One region of the Leifsonia sp. NPDC058230 genome, then DNA from elsewhere that is predicted to be linked to it. Evidence: predicted binding sites of a transcription regulator. Region 1 holds the regulator's gene; the other holds the start of a gene.
The links. Region 1 encodes LexA, which represses DNA repair genes until DNA is damaged. Its sites were predicted from a motif close to TCGAACANNTGTTCGA; they were not measured.

Region 2: ACFVV0_RS05430 (Rv2578c family radical SAM protein) is a predicted target of LexA. The motif match lies at 1,792-1,807, and genes of this name have one in related genera.

The regions. Positions count from the first base shown of each region.
Region 1 covers NZ_JBHVWM010000003.1:612,498-619,709, reverse strand. Annotated here, with positions in the region: gene ACFVV0_RS12860 (SseB family protein) at 1-492, opposite strand, end outside; gene priA (bifunctional 1-(5-phosphoribosyl)-5-((5-phosphoribosylamino)methylideneamino)imidazole-4-carboxamide isomerase/phosphoribosylanthranilate isomerase PriA) at 476-1,222, opposite strand; gene hisH (imidazole glycerol phosphate synthase subunit HisH) at 1,294-1,926, opposite strand; gene hisB (imidazoleglycerol-phosphate dehydratase HisB) at 1,923-2,525, opposite strand; gene ACFVV0_RS12840 (histidinol-phosphate transaminase) at 2,522-3,685, opposite strand; gene ACFVV0_RS12835 (LysM peptidoglycan-binding domain-containing protein) at 3,760-4,140, opposite strand; gene lexA (transcriptional repressor LexA) at 4,406-5,095, shown strand; gene ACFVV0_RS12825 (metallopeptidase family protein) at 5,135-5,485, opposite strand; gene metE (5-methyltetrahydropteroyltriglutamate--homocysteine S-methyltransferase) at 5,604-7,212, opposite strand, start outside.
Region 2 covers NZ_JBHVWM010000001.1:1,079,470-1,086,681, forward strand. Annotated here, with positions in the region: gene ACFVV0_RS05425 (ABC-F family ATP-binding cassette domain-containing protein) at 1-1,593, shown strand, start outside; gene ACFVV0_RS05430 (Rv2578c family radical SAM protein) at 1,816-2,967, shown strand; gene ACFVV0_RS05435 (sensor histidine kinase) at 3,120-4,427, shown strand; gene ACFVV0_RS05440 (hypothetical protein) at 4,424-5,638, shown strand; gene ACFVV0_RS05445 (DNA-binding response regulator) at 5,635-6,348, shown strand; gene ACFVV0_RS05450 (thymidine kinase) at 6,379-7,047, shown strand; gene ACFVV0_RS05455 (UDP-glucose dehydrogenase family protein) at 7,093-7,212, shown strand, end outside.

The DNA of each region.
Region 1 (7,212 bases):
CAAGGCGACCCGCGACCCGTCTGCGGGAACCGGCCGCGCCTGTGGATTCCAAGCCCCCATCGCAGCCACCGAGGAGAACACGGGGAGCACGGTGCGGCCGTCCGGACCGGCGACCGTGACGATCGCGAGCTCCTGGGACTTGTCCACGGCGACGCCGTGCTCGTTCGTTCCGGCCTCCCCCAGCTGGGCGACCAGCGGGATCAGCAGGCGCGACCCGCGCACCGCATCCACGACCGCTTCCGGTCCCGCGTCTCCCGCGTGGAAGGAGGCAAGGGCGGCGAGCAGTTCGGGCGGCGCATCGCCGTCGTCGTCGCCGAACACGTTGTCGTCGAAGTGCCGGCCCGCCCAGGGGTGGCCGGCCGAGTCCGCTGGGGCCGCCGCGGCCTCGGCCGCGAGCTGTGCGGCGAACCCGCTCAGGCGCGCCGCGCCCGCCGTGCCGGGGCCGCGCTGCGCACCGTCAGCGGATCCTCCGCCGTCAGTATCCTGCGACATCCAGCGCCTCGGGCAGCGTGAAGGCGCCGGCATAGAGGGCCTTGCCGACGATCGCCCCTTCCAGGCCGAGGGGGACGAGCTCGCGCAACGCCGCGATGTCATCGAGGCTCGAGATGCCGCCAGAAGCGACGACCGGACGCGAGGTGCGGTCCATGATCTGTCTCAGCAGGTCGAGGTTCGGTCCTTTCAGCGTGCCGTCCTTGGTGACGTCTGTGACGACGTAGCGCCCGCATCCGGCACCCTCGAGGCGGTCGAGGACCTTCCAGAGATCACCGCCGTCCTGCGTCCAGCCGCGTGCTGCGAGCGTCGTGCCTCGAACATCCAGGCCGACCGCGATCGCCTCGCCGTACTGGCCGATCACGTTCGCCGCCCATTCGGGATTCTCCAGCGCCGCGGTGCCCAGGTTGATGCGCTTGGCGCCGATGTCGAGCGCCGACTTGAGGGAGGCGTCGTCGCGGATCCCACCCGAGAGCTCCACATTCACGCCACGCACCTGCTTGATTACCTTCTTGAGCAGGCTGTGGTTGTTGCCACGCCCGAACGCCGCGTCGAGGTCGACCAGATGGATCCACTCCGCGCCTTGATCGGCCCATTCCTCGGCCGCGTCGACAGGGTCGCCGTAGTTCGTCTCCGAGCCCGCCTCGCCCTGCGTCAGGCGCACGGCCTTGCCGTCCGCCACATCCACCGCGGGCAGCAGGATCAGACGCGGGGTGTTGTTGAATTCACTCATGTTTCTTCCTCGGATGAACCTTCAGGCACCGTCGAACGGCACAAGCACAGAATCCTAGCGACTGGTCGCGCTCAGAGCGTGCCGATCCAATTGCGCAGCAGCTGGATTCCGGCCTGTCCCGACTTCTCGGGGTGGAACTGCGTCGCGCTCAGCGGCCCGTTCTCGACTGCAGCGATGAATCGGCCGCCATGCTGCGCCCACGTTACGCGCGGCTGGGGGAACGGCGGAACCACATCGAGCGTCCAATCCTTGGCGGCATAGGAGTGCACGAAGTAGAAGCGCTCGTCGTGGAGACCGTCGAACAGCACCGACTCCTCCGGCGCGTCGACCGTGTTCCATCCCATGTGGGGAAGCACGTCGGCGTCGAGCCGCTCGATCCGGCCCGGCCACTCGCCGAGACCTTCCGAGTCGGAGCCGCGTTCGACGCCGCGATCGAACAGCACCTGCATCCCGACGCAGATGCCCAGCACCGGGCGACCTCCGGCGAGCCTGCGATCGATGACCTCGTCGCCGCGGGATGCGCGGAGCGCGTCGATCACTGCACTGAACGCCCCGACACCTGGAACGACCAGCCCGGCGGCCTCACGGGCGCGCGCCCGGTCGCCGGTCAGCTCGACAGCGGCCCCGGCCGCCTCGAGGGCCTTGGCCGCCGAGTGGACGTTGCCTGAACCGTAGTCGTAGACGACGACATCCGGACGACTCACAACGCCCCCTTCGTCGACGGGATGCCTGTGATCAGCGGGTCGAGCGCCTTGGCCTGACGGAAGGCTCGCGCGAACGCCTTGAACTCCGCCTCGGCGATGTGGTGCGGATCGCGTCCGCCGAGCACGGTGAGGTGCGTGGTGATCGCCGCGTTGAACGCGATCGCCTCGAAGACGTGGCGCAGCATCGACCCCGTGAAGTGACCGCCGATCAGGTGGAACTCGAAGCCCGCGGGCTCCCCCGAGTGCACGAGGTACGGACGGCCCGAGATGTCGACGACGGCCTGCACCAGCGCCTCGTCGAGTGGCACGAGCGCATCCCCGTAGCGGGAGATGCCGCGCTTGTCGCCCAGTGCCTTCTTGATCGCCTGGCCGAGCACGATCCCGATGTCTTCGACCGTGTGGTGCACGTCGATGTGGGTGTCGCCGCTCGCGCGCACACGCAGGTCGGTGAGGGAGTGCTTCGCGAAGGCGGTCAGCAGGTGGTCGAAGAACGGCACCGAGGTCTCGATGTCGGTCTCGCCGCTCCCATCGAGGTCGAGGCTCAGGTCGATGCTCGACTCGCTGGTCTCGCGCTGCAGTGTGGCCGTGCGGTTGCTCATGACTGCGAGCCTACTGTCACGGCGCCCGCGTCCCCGTTGGGAGCAGTGGTCGCCGCCGGGGCGGAAGCCGCGGCCTGTGCATCCGGCCGCCCGAGGGAGGCGAGTGCCGTGAGGAAGGCCGTCGTCTCGGCTTCGGTCCCCGCGGTGACCCTGAGGTGGCCCGGGATGCCGACGTCGCGGATGAGCACACCCTGTGCGAGCAGCGCCTCGAAGACGGCGTTCGGATCGGCCACCCCGCCGAACAGCACGAAGTTGCTGCCGCTGCGGTGCGGCTTGTATCCCAGCGCGGCGAGCTGCGTCACGAGGCGGTCACGTTGATCCCGGATCTCGCCGACCATCGCGAGCATCTCGTCGGCGTGCGCGAGCGCCGCGATGGCGGCGGCCTGGGTGAGCGCGGAGAGGTGGTACGGCAGCCGCACGAGGCGGAGCGCATCCACCGCCGCCGGATCCGCCGCCAGGTAGCCGACACGAGCTCCGGCGAAGGCGAACGCCTTGCTCATGGTGCGCGAGACCAGGAGCCGCGGGCGTCCCGGGAGCAGCGTCAGTGCCGACGGAGCGTCGTCGGGCATGAATTCGGCGTATGCCTCGTCGACCACGACCATTCCGCGCGCCGCGTCGTAGGCTGCTTCGATCGTCTCGATCGACAGGGGCGTTCCCGTGGGATTGTTGGGAGCGCAGAGGATGACGATGTCGGGGTCGAGGCGCCGGATCTCCGCTGCAGCGGTCTCCGGGGAGAGTTCGAAGTCAGCGTCTCGCTCGCCCGCCACGTAGGCGGTGCCCGCGCCGGCCGCGAGAAGCGGGTACATGGAGTATGTCGGGGCAAACCCGAGGAGGCTCCGGCCAGGGCCGCCGAATGCCTGCAGAATCTGCTGGATGACCTCGTTCGACCCGTTCGCCGCCCAGAGATTCTCCGCCGTCAGCCCGTGTCCTAGGTAGTCGGCAAGGCTCTCGCGGAGTTCGGTGAACTCTCGATCGGGGTAACGGTTGACTCCGCCGATCGCCTTCGCCACCCGCGCGACGATGTCGGCCGCGACATCGTCGGGCACCGGATGCGTGTTCTCGTTCACGTTCAGAGCAACGGGCACGACCTTCTGGGGCGCACCGTACGGAGTCTTGCCCCGCAGATCATCACGGATCGGGAGATCGGAAAGAGAAGTCACCCATTCATCGTAGTTGCCGAGACAGAGCGCGGAGCCCTTGAGCCGGCCGACCGACGACGCCTGCTGCGGCAGGGCTAGCGCTCGTACTGCGACGGGATCGCGATGCGCTGCCCCGGTGAGACGACAGCGGATTCGAGCTGATTCAGCGACACGATATCGGCGATGACGTCGCGCGGATCGGCGCTCGGTGCGACCGTCTCGGCGATGCTCCAGAGCGACTGCCCCGACTCGACCGTGACGTAGTGGAACTGCACGTTCACCTGATCGCCGGTCGCGACCGCTCCTCCGCCGTTGAGAGCGAAGAACAGCGCACCGACCACGAGCGGGATGGCGGCCAGAGAAGTGAGGACCACGCGCCCCCGGCGCGTAAGGCGCAGGCGCGTGGCGCCCGCGGAACCTGCTGCCGCCGTCGCGGACGGGGTGAACGGCGACATCGTGACCGTTGCTGTGCTCATGGTCTTGACCTCCTAAGATTCCGCACCCGGTGCTTGGCCGGCAGTCCGGATGCGAAGCTGTGTTCCGAATATATCTTCGAATGTTCGAAACCACAACCACGTCGATACGGCCGAAACATCGAACAGATTCGAGACACGCTCGAACATATGTTTGTTTTAGCTGATCATCGTGGATACAGTTTCGATTGTCTGGAGTTCACTCAACCAGGCACCACCGACATTCGGGCGGGCCGGATGCGCCAGGCGGGTCAAGAAGGGGACGACAGTGTCGAACGACAACCAGGCAGGGCGCGAACGCGGAGGCACCCGCCGTCGCAAGAGCCTGAGCGAGAAGCAGCTCGCCATCCTCGAGGTCATCAGCCGATCGGTGAGCCAGCGAGGCTATCCGCCGAGCATGCGCGAGATCGGTGACGCCGTCGGCCTGTCCTCACTCTCCAGCGTGACCCACCAGCTCAACCAGCTCGAGCTGAGCGGCTACCTGCGCCGCGATCCGAACCGGCCACGCGCGCTCGAGATCCTGATCGACGTGCCGTCGCCCGCGTCCGAGTCGACGGACTTCGAGAGCCAGATCCCCGTCGGCGACGCGGCGATGGTGCCCCTGGTCGGCCGTATCGCCGCCGGTGTCCCGATCACCGCCGAGCAGCAAGTGGAAGAGGTCTATCCGCTCCCCCGCCAGCTCGTCGGCAACGGCGAACTGTTCATGCTGAAGGTGGTCGGAGAGTCGATGATCGACGCGGCGATCTGCGACGGCGACTGGGTGGTCGTGCGCACACAGAACACGGCGGAGAACGGCGACATCGTCGCAGCGATGCTCGACGAGGAGGCCACCGTGAAGGTCTTCCGTCAGCGCGACGGCCACACCTGGCTCCTGCCCCGCAACTCGAACTTCGAGCCGATCCTGGGCGACTTCGCGCAGGTGCTCGGCAAAGTCGTCGCGGTCCTCCGCGCCGTCTAGGGGGAACGGCCGGTTCGGGCTCGACCGGCTCGGTCGGGTTCACGCCCAGCCGAGCTCCTGCAACCGGGCGTCATCCAGCCCGAAGTAGTGCCCGATCTCGTGGACGAGCGTCACGCGCACTCGCGCGCGCAGCTCATCCCGATCCCTGCTGTGCTCAGCAAGGTTGTTCTTGTACAGCGTGATGCGGTCGGGCAGTTCGCCGAACCCGTAGACGCCGCGGCCGGTGAGGGGATGCCCGCTGTACAGGCCGTACAGGCGTGGCCGCGCGCCGGCCGGCTGGTCCTCGATCAGGATCGCCACATTCTCCAACGGCCCGATCATGTCGTCGGGAAGACTGTCGTAGATCTCACCGACCATCGCTTCGAAGTCCGCGTCCGAGATCTCGACCATGCGCTCATCCTCTCAAACGAAGGAGGAATCGGGCGACGCGCCGACGAGACCTCCGTGACGACGGAGATCCGAGCAGGACTCGCCCGGATCTCCGTCGTCGCGACAGGACGGAAGACCGCTACGCGGGCACGCCCGACTTCTCGCGGACGGCGCGCGTCGCCTCCAGGATGTTCTTCAAGGACGCGACCGTCTCGTCGTAGCCGCGCGTCTTGAGACCGCAGTCCGGGTTCACCCACAGCTGCCGGCCCGGGATCGCGCTGAGAGCCGTTTCCAGCAGCTCGGTCACCTCGGCGACAGACGGCACGCGCGGCGAGTGGATGTCGTAGACGCCCGGCCCGATTCCGTGCTCGAAGCCCGACGTCTGGATGTCGTGGACGACCTCCATGCGCGAGCGCGCCGCCTCGATGCTGGTGACGTCCGCATCCAGGTTGCGGATCGCGTCGATCACCACTCCGAACTCGGAGTAGCAGAGGTGGGTGTGGATCTGCGTCGCATCCCGAACGCCGGCAGTCGCGAGCCGGAACGAGCCCACCGACCAGTCGAGGTACTCGGCGTGGTCCGCATCCTTGAGCGGCAGCAGCTCGCGAAGCGCCGGCTCGTCCACCTGGACGACCCGGATGCCTGCGGCCTCCAGATCGGCGATCTCATCGCGGAGGGCGAGTGCCACCTGCCGTGCGGTGTCGCCGAGCGGCTGGTCGTCGCGCACGAACGACCAGGCCAGGATCGTCACCGGGCCCGTGAGCATCCCCTTGACCGGCTTCTCGGTGAGGGTCTGCGTGTACACCGACCAGTCGACGGTGATCGGCGCGGGCCGAGAGACGTCCCCCCAGAGGATCGACGGGCGCGTACAGCGACTGCCGTACGACTGGACCCAGCCGTTCTGCGTCACCGCGAATCCGTCGAGGTTCTCGGCGAAGTACTGCACCATGTCGTTGCGCTCCGGCTCGCCGTGCACGATCACGTCGAGGCCGATCTCCTCCTGCAGCTCGACCACGCGCTTGATCTCGGCCTGCATGAGGCCGATGTACTCCGCCTCGCTGATGACGCTCTTCGCCAGTTGTGCGCGCGCGCGGCGGATGTCCCCGGTCTGCGGGAAGGAGCCGATGGTGGTCGTGGGAAGGAACGGCAGGCCGAGTGCCGCATCCTGAGCCTCCAGGCGGTCGGCGTACTCACCACGCGAGAAGTCCTCGGCGGTCAGCGCGGCGGTCCGTGCGCGCACGGCCGCGTCGCGCACACCCGGGGCGGATGCCCGATCGGCGAGCGCGGCAGAGGCAGCGCTCAGCTCCTCCTGAATCGCCTCGTGACCGTCCTCCAGCCCACGGGCGAGCGTGGCGACCTGCGCGACCTTCTGGTCCGCGAAGGCGAGCCAGCTCTTCAGCTGGTCGCCGAGCGCGGGCTCGTCGTCCACATCGTGCGGGACATGCAGCAGCGAGGTCGACGTCGAGACGGTCACCACCGGGCTGAGCGCCAACAGCTCCGTGAGCGTGCCGAAGGCCGCCTCGAGGTCACCTCGCCAGATGTTGTGGCCATCGATCACACCACCGACCAGCGTCTTGGCACTGAGAGCGGATGCGGTGGCCGCGTCGAGCCCTGTCGGCACCGATCCGCGCACCAGGTCGAGCGACAGGGCCTCCACCGGCGACGCGGCGAGCACAGGAAGGGCGTCGTCGAGGCTGCCGTACGGCGCAGCGACGAAGAGACCCGGGCGGCCGGCGACCGAGCCGAGA
Region 2 (7,212 bases), on a different contig from region 1:
ATCTCGCAGAGCTACGGCGACCGCCGTGTGCTGACCGACGTCTCCCTCACCATCGCGCCGGGCGCACGCCTCGGCCTGATCGGCGAGAACGGGGTCGGGAAGTCGACGCTGCTGCGCATCCTCGCCGGTGCGGAGTCGCCCGACTCCGGGGTTCTCACGCGGCCGCTGCGCACGGGCATCCTCTGGCAGGAGGTGCGCGCCGACCCGTCGGACACCGTCGGTTCGGTGATCGAGTCCGCCCTCGCCGAGGTCCGGTCGATCGAGCGCGCCCTCGAACGCTCGGCCGCCGAACTCTCCGGGGACGACCCGAATGCGGCCGCCGCATACGCTGCTGCCCTCGACGCTGCCGAGCGTGCCGACGTCTGGAGCGTCGACGCTCGTCGCGACGAGCTTCTCGACGGTCTCGGGGTCGGGCACCTCGCGCTCGATCGCACGCTCGCCGAGATCTCCGGCGGTCAGCGCAGCCGGTTCGCCCTGGCAGCGCTGCTCCTCGAGAGGCCGGATGCGCTGCTCCTCGACGAGCCGACCAACCACCTCGACGACGCCGCAGCCGCCTTCCTCGAGAAGCAGCTCGTCGCCTGGCGGGGGCCGGTCGTATTCGCCAGTCACGATCGTGCCTTCCTCGACGCGGTCGCGACCGGGCTGCTCGACCTCGACCCTGCGCGCTCGGGAACGACCGTGTTCGGCGGTAACTACAGCGCCTACCTCGCAGCAAAGGAGGAGGAGCGCGCCCGCTGGGAGAAGCAGTTCGCCGACGAGCAGGACGAGTTGAAGGCGCTGAAGTTCGCGGTCGACGTGACCGCGCGCGGTATCGCCTGGTCGGGCAAGGTGCGTGACAACGACAAATTCGTCAAGTCGGTGAAAGGCAACGCGCTCGACCGGCAGATCAGCCGTCGCATCAAGAACGCCTCCGGGCGCCTGGACGAGCTGAAGGAGAATCAGGTGCGCAAGCCCCCGGCGATCCTCAGCTTCGCCGGCATCCCCAGCGGCTCACAAGCGCTCGGCGAGGAGACCGGGCTGCTGCTGCAGGCGACGGATGCGCGCATCGCGGACCGCCTGGACGTCTCGGCGTTCCGGGTGGAGCCCCAGTCGCGCATCCTGATCACCGGTCACAACGGTGCGGGCAAGTCGACCCTGTTGACGGCGCTCGCCGGTGGCCTGGCGCTCGACAGCGGTGCGATCACGCGCCGCAAGGGCCTGCGTGTCGGACTCCTGGAGCAGGATGTGCGCTTCGCCGATCCGACGATGAGCCCTCGCCGCATCTACGAGCAGGCGCTGGGCGGGCGGCGGGCCGAGAGCGTGCCCCTCACCGGGCTCGGCTTGATCGCCCCGAGAGACGTCGACCGTCCGGTCGGCCGCCTCTCGATCGGTCAGCAGCGGCGGTTGGCGCTGGCGCTCATCCTGGCGAAGCCGCCGCACGTGTTCCTGCTCGACGAGCCGACCAACCACCTCTCGCTGTCGCTGGCGACGGAGCTGGAGGACGCCCTCGGCGGGTATCCGGGCGCGGTCGTGGTGGCGAGCCATGACCGCTGGCTGCGGGCCAACTGGGCCGGCGAGCGCGTAGCGATGGCCGCCGGCCGCCTCGTCGCGTGACCCGCGGGGCGGAGCGGGCGCCCCGCCCCGCCCGCCCCCGCTCCCGCCCCGCTCCCGCCCCCGAGCCCGCACAAAGTAGCCCTCGAGTCCTCAGAAATTCGGGCGAAAACGCTCGAGTACGCAGAGTATTCGCGGACTCGCGGGCTGGATGTGGGCTGGGCGGACGGGCGGACGGGCGGGCGGCGGGTTGACGGACATTCGAACGTATGTTCGAATAGAGACATGAGATGGAGCGGGCAAGAACTCACGACCGAGGAACCGTCCACCCTGCCCGGGCTCGCGCGCCTCAACAATCTCGTGCGGTCGGTCCGCACCCCGGAGTTCGCGGGGATCACCTTCCACGAAGTGCTCGCCAAGTCGGCGCTGAACAAGATTCCGGGCGGCGGGGGAGCGATGCCGTTCGGCTGGACGATCAATCCCTACCGGGGATGCTCGCACGCGTGCGTCTACTGTTTCGCCCGTCCGACGCACGCCTATCTCGAGCTCGACGGCGGCAAGGACTTCGACAACGAGATCATCGTGAAGGTCAACGTGGCCGAAGTCCTGCGCAAGGAGTTGATGAAGCCGAGCTGGGGGCACCATCCGGTCGCGCTCGGCACCAACACCGACCCGTACCAGCGGGCGGAGGGGCGATACGCGCTGATGCCGGGGATCATCGACGCGCTCGCCGAGACGGGCACGCCGTTCAGCATCCTGACCAAGGGGACCCTGCTGCGGCGTGATCTCGGCAAGCTCTCGGATGCCGCCCGGCACGTTCCCGTCGACATCGCCATGTCGATCGCGGTCTACGACGACGAGTTGCAGCAGTCCGTGGAACCGGGAACCCCGTCGACCAAGGCGCGGCTGGCGACCGTCACAGCCGTGCGCGACCACGGGCTCGACTGCTCGGTGTTCCTCATGCCGATCCTGCCCTATCTCACCGACACCAGGGCGCACCTCGACGAAGCCCTGCGTCAGGCGCGAGAGGCGGGAGCGACGTCGGTGCTGTACACCGCGCTGCATCTCAAGCCCGGTGTGAAGGAGTGGTACTACCTCTGGCTCGAGCGCGAGCATCCACAGCTGTTGCCGGTGTACCGCCGAATGTACGGGCGAGGCGCGCACGCGCCGAAAGAATACCGTCAGTGGCTTGCGGCGAAGATCAAGCCGCTCATCCGAGCACACGGCCTCGAGCACGGCCGGGAAGATCCGCTGACCGGGGGAGTGCGATCGACGGCTCTCGGGATGCTGCGCGACGGCGAGGGGGAGCGTCGCATCGTCGGGGCGGGCGGCACCACGGCAGCACCGCGACAGGCGGGGCCGGCCTTCGCGGCGGAGGAGGTGCAGGGCGATGCGATCGGCGTGACGATGCTGGGCGTGCAGCCGACACTCTTCTGAGCGGGGTACACGTGCCCACAATTCGGGGTACACGCGTCGGCGGTTCAGTGCCATAATCGCGAGGGACGCCGCATCCGGCGAAAGGCGGGCGAGCGCCCGGCGGAATCGGGCAGGCGTGACCACGCCGACCACAACCGCCGACGGGAGTGCGCATGTCACTCGGTCTGCCGAGCCACCTGTCTCGCGCCGCGAACTCGCGTGCACTGGCGACGGCGGCCTGCTGGGCGGCGCTGGTCTGTCTCGGCTCGGCTCTCGTCAACGTTGCGGTGTCCGCTGTGGGAACCAGCAACCCGTACGCGTGGCTGATGGTGCTGGTGCTCGCGCCGATGATCGGGCTCCTCGTGCTGCTGACCCGCCGTCGCACCGTGACGCTCACCGTCGCCTACCTCGCGGTGGGAACCGTCTGCACCTACTTCTACGCGCTGACCATCCTCAACGAGAACAGCTCGTACCGTGATACGAATCTGTTCGTCGTGGCGTTGCCGATCGTGGCGATGACCCTGGTGGGCGGCACTGGAACGGGAGCGCTCGTCGGCATCCTCTGGGCGACCCTCGGGTTCGCACTCGCGGAGGCGGCCGTCTTCGTCGCCGCGACCACCGCGGGTCGCGGGTTCCGAACCGACGCCATCTCGCTCGGCGCCTACCTGCTGCTCGTCGGCGTGCTCACCTTCGACAGTCTCACCCGCACCGGGCGGAGTCGGCCGCAGTCGGCGATCCACCGGGCCGTGCGGGATTCACGCCTCATCGAGCTGCGTCGCGACCTGATCGCCGACGCGACGGCTGAACTCCACGACACTGTGCTGAGCGAACTCCTGGCTGTGGCCAACGCCGACCCCGGCCCGCTGCCGTCCAAACTCCGAGACCGGCTCGAAGCCGATCTTCGCACCTTGGGCCGCGATCCCGGTGACCCCGGCGATCCCCGCGACCCGGTCAGCACCTCCTCCGCCGCGCCCACTCGCCCGCCCGCCGTCCCCATGATCCTGCATCTCCCCGTTCCGGCCGAGTTCGCTCTCTCGTCCGCACCGCTGGCGAGCCTGTCCAGCGATGACTGGTTCGACAGCGAGCTCCACAACGCGATCGAACTCGCCCGCGACGAGGGGCTGTCCGTCGACATCTCGGGTGACCGCGATGCGCTCTCCCTGCTGAGCCCCGAGCGGCGCCGGGCGATCGGGCTGGCCGCCCGGCAGTGTCTGGTCAACGTACTGCGCCATTCCGGAAGCCCGACGGCTGAAGTCGCGGTCTCCTCGTCGCGGGATGCCGTCTCGGTCATGGTCGTCGACAGCGGACGTGGCTTCGTGCCCTCATCGACCTCGCCCGACCGGCTCGGGTTGCGTCAGTCCGTCCACGATCGCATCGAGCGGGTGGGCGGCACCGTCACGGTCTACTCCAGCCCGGATGTGGGAACCACGGTGATGATGGTCGTCCCCACCGGCGACGACGATGAGGTGGCTCCATCGTGACCGTTCTGGGTGAGGCGGCGATCGTCCGCCGGCGATCGGTGCCGTTGGAACGCACTCCGCAGCGGCTGGACCCGCTCGGTGTGCAATCCGCGTGGGCGCTCGTGCCGATCCTCGGCGTCGTCGCCGTCGCGTATGCGGTCTACTCGACGGTCACCCATGGGGGCCAGCTGCACGACCCGGTGCTCGCGTGGATCGCCGTCGGAGTGCTCGCGCTGGCGGGAGCGGTGTTCGCGGTCCGCACCCACCCCGCTCGGGCGCCGTTCGGGTTCTGGTCGCACGTGTCCATCATCGGCGCCTGCGTTGTCGCGGCATCCCTATTCTCGACGGCGATGTGGGGGAGCAACCAGCGCATCCAGGACGATTGGGGGCAGGTCGTCGTCGCCATGCTCGTCACCGCGATGGCCCTCTACCGCCCGATCCCCGAGGTCATCGCTGTGGCCGGGCTCGCCGCACTGATCCTCGGAGCGACAGCGGCATTGCAGGCCCCCTTCCTGGCGATCTCCACCAACCCGCTCGTGTACTTCACGGTGGCAGCCACCCCGATCATGGCGCTCGCCCTCGCGGGGTGCGGCTACGCCTGGACGATGACGGGGGAGACCCTCGCCTGGCGCGAGGTCGCCCGCGCCGCGCAGGCCAGGCTCGAACCCGAGTTGCGCGAGACAGCTCGGCGCATGGTGAACCAGGAGCGGATCACCACCCTCAATCAAGCGACCGTCCCGTTTCTGGCCGATCTCCTCCGCCGCGGCGAGGTGACCGAACAGGATGCGCGGCGCGCCCGCGAGCTCGCCGCCGGTCTGCGGGGCGCATCCGTCGCCGCGGTCGACCGCACCTGGCTCGGCGAGACGCTCGCGCAGGTCCTCGCCGCCCGTGGGGAGGAGGCGTCGGCGTTGCAGACGACGGCACGCGTCACCGATCCGGGCCGGCTCGAGCGCATCCTCCGAGACGAGCAGCGCGCCGTCGTGGGCGCCATCCTCAGCACGCTCGCGAAGCTTCCGGGGCTCGATCCCAGCTCGGTGAGGATCGAGGCCCGCGACCCCGAGCATCCGTCGTTCGAACTGACCTGCCGCGCCTCCGGCGGTCGCCGACAGCTTCGCCGGGAGCTGCTCCCGTTCCTCAGCGCGCTGCGCTCGGTGGGGATGAACGCCTCGATGCGCGTCTCCGATGACAAGCTGACCGTCCGTTTCTCGTACCCTGGAGGGGAGAACCGATGAGTACCAGCACCACATCCCCCGCATCCCCGACCGCCCCGCCGCCCGCGCCGATCCGCTTGGCGTTGCTCGACGACCACGAACTCCTCCTCGACAGCTTGGCGAGCTGGATCGAGAAGCACGCCCCCGAGTTCGATCTTGTCGTCCGTGCAAGCACGTGGCTCGAACTCGTTCACAGCGAGGCCTTTCCCACCGACCTGGTCATCATGGACCTTCAACTTCGCGAGTCCGTGTCGATCGGTGCCCGCGTGCGCACCTGCCGCGCGGCGGGCGCGAAAGTGATCGTGCTGAGCGCCGTCGACACCCAGGAGGACAGGGATGCGGCGCTCGCCGCCGGCGCCGTCGCCTACCTCACCAAGACGCAGCCGATGGTCGAGGTCCTGGATGCAGCGCTCGCCGCGGTGGGCCGTGGCGGCGACTCCGAGGCAGCCGCCGGTCGGACCGCAGGCGCGCCGGTGGCCGAGGCATGGCGGCCGCGCCCGAGCATCCCCGAGTCCGCCAAGCCGCACCTCAGCGACGGCGAACGCCAGGCTCTGACCCTCTACGCCGACGGGCGCACGACGTCCGAGGTGGCTCGCGAGATGAATGTGCAGTACGAGACGGCGAAGACCTACCTTCGTCGCGTCCGCGAGAAGTACGGCAAGGTCGGCCGGCCGACGAGTTCGAGGTCCGACCTGATCCGGCGGGCCGCCGAAGACGGCTACCTGACCTGACGTTCAGGGTGCACCCCGTAGGATCGATGCGTGGCAAAACTGTATTTCCGCTACGGCGCGATGAACAGCGGCAAGAGCACCGCGATGCTCCAGGCTGCCTACAACTACGAGGAGCGCGGTCACCGCGTGCTGCTGGCCAAGCCCGCGATCGACACCAAGGGCGACATGGGCATCCTGTCGCGGCTCGGTGTCACGCGCGAGGTCGACTTCCTCATCGGTCCGGAGACGGATGCGTTCGGCAAGTTCCAGCAGCATCGGGAGCGCACGATCAAGCGTTTCGACGTCGATGTGAGCTGTCTGCTGGTCGATGAGGCGCAGTTCCTCACCGAAGCGCAGGTCGACGATCTGCTGCGCATCGCCATCCTGGAGAACATCCCGGTGCTGGCATACGGCATCCGCACCGATTTCCAGACCGTCGCCTTTCCCGGCAGCCGCCGGTTGCTCGAGGTCGCCCACAGTCTCGAAGAGCTGAAGACGATCTGCCGTTGCGGTCGCAAGGCGATCTTCAACGCGCGCAAGATCGACGGCATCTTCGTCTTCGATGGCGATCAGGTGGCGATCGACGGCGCCTCGGTGAGCTACGAGTCGCTGTGCGGCGCCTGCTACCTCCAGGAGAGCCAGGGTGTGCTGAACAACGGGCGGCGTCGCTGGCCGTTGGAAGCCGCGTACGTGGCCGAGCCCGACGCCGACTTCACCTGATCTGATCCATCCGCTGCCCGTGCGGCGCGAGTCCGGAGTGAAACCATGAGAATTTCTGTGATCGGATGCGGCTATCTCGGTGCCGTTCACGCAGCGGCGATGGCCGAGCTCGGCCACGATGTGGTCGGAGTCGACGTGGACGAGGCGAAGATCGCCCTGCTCGCC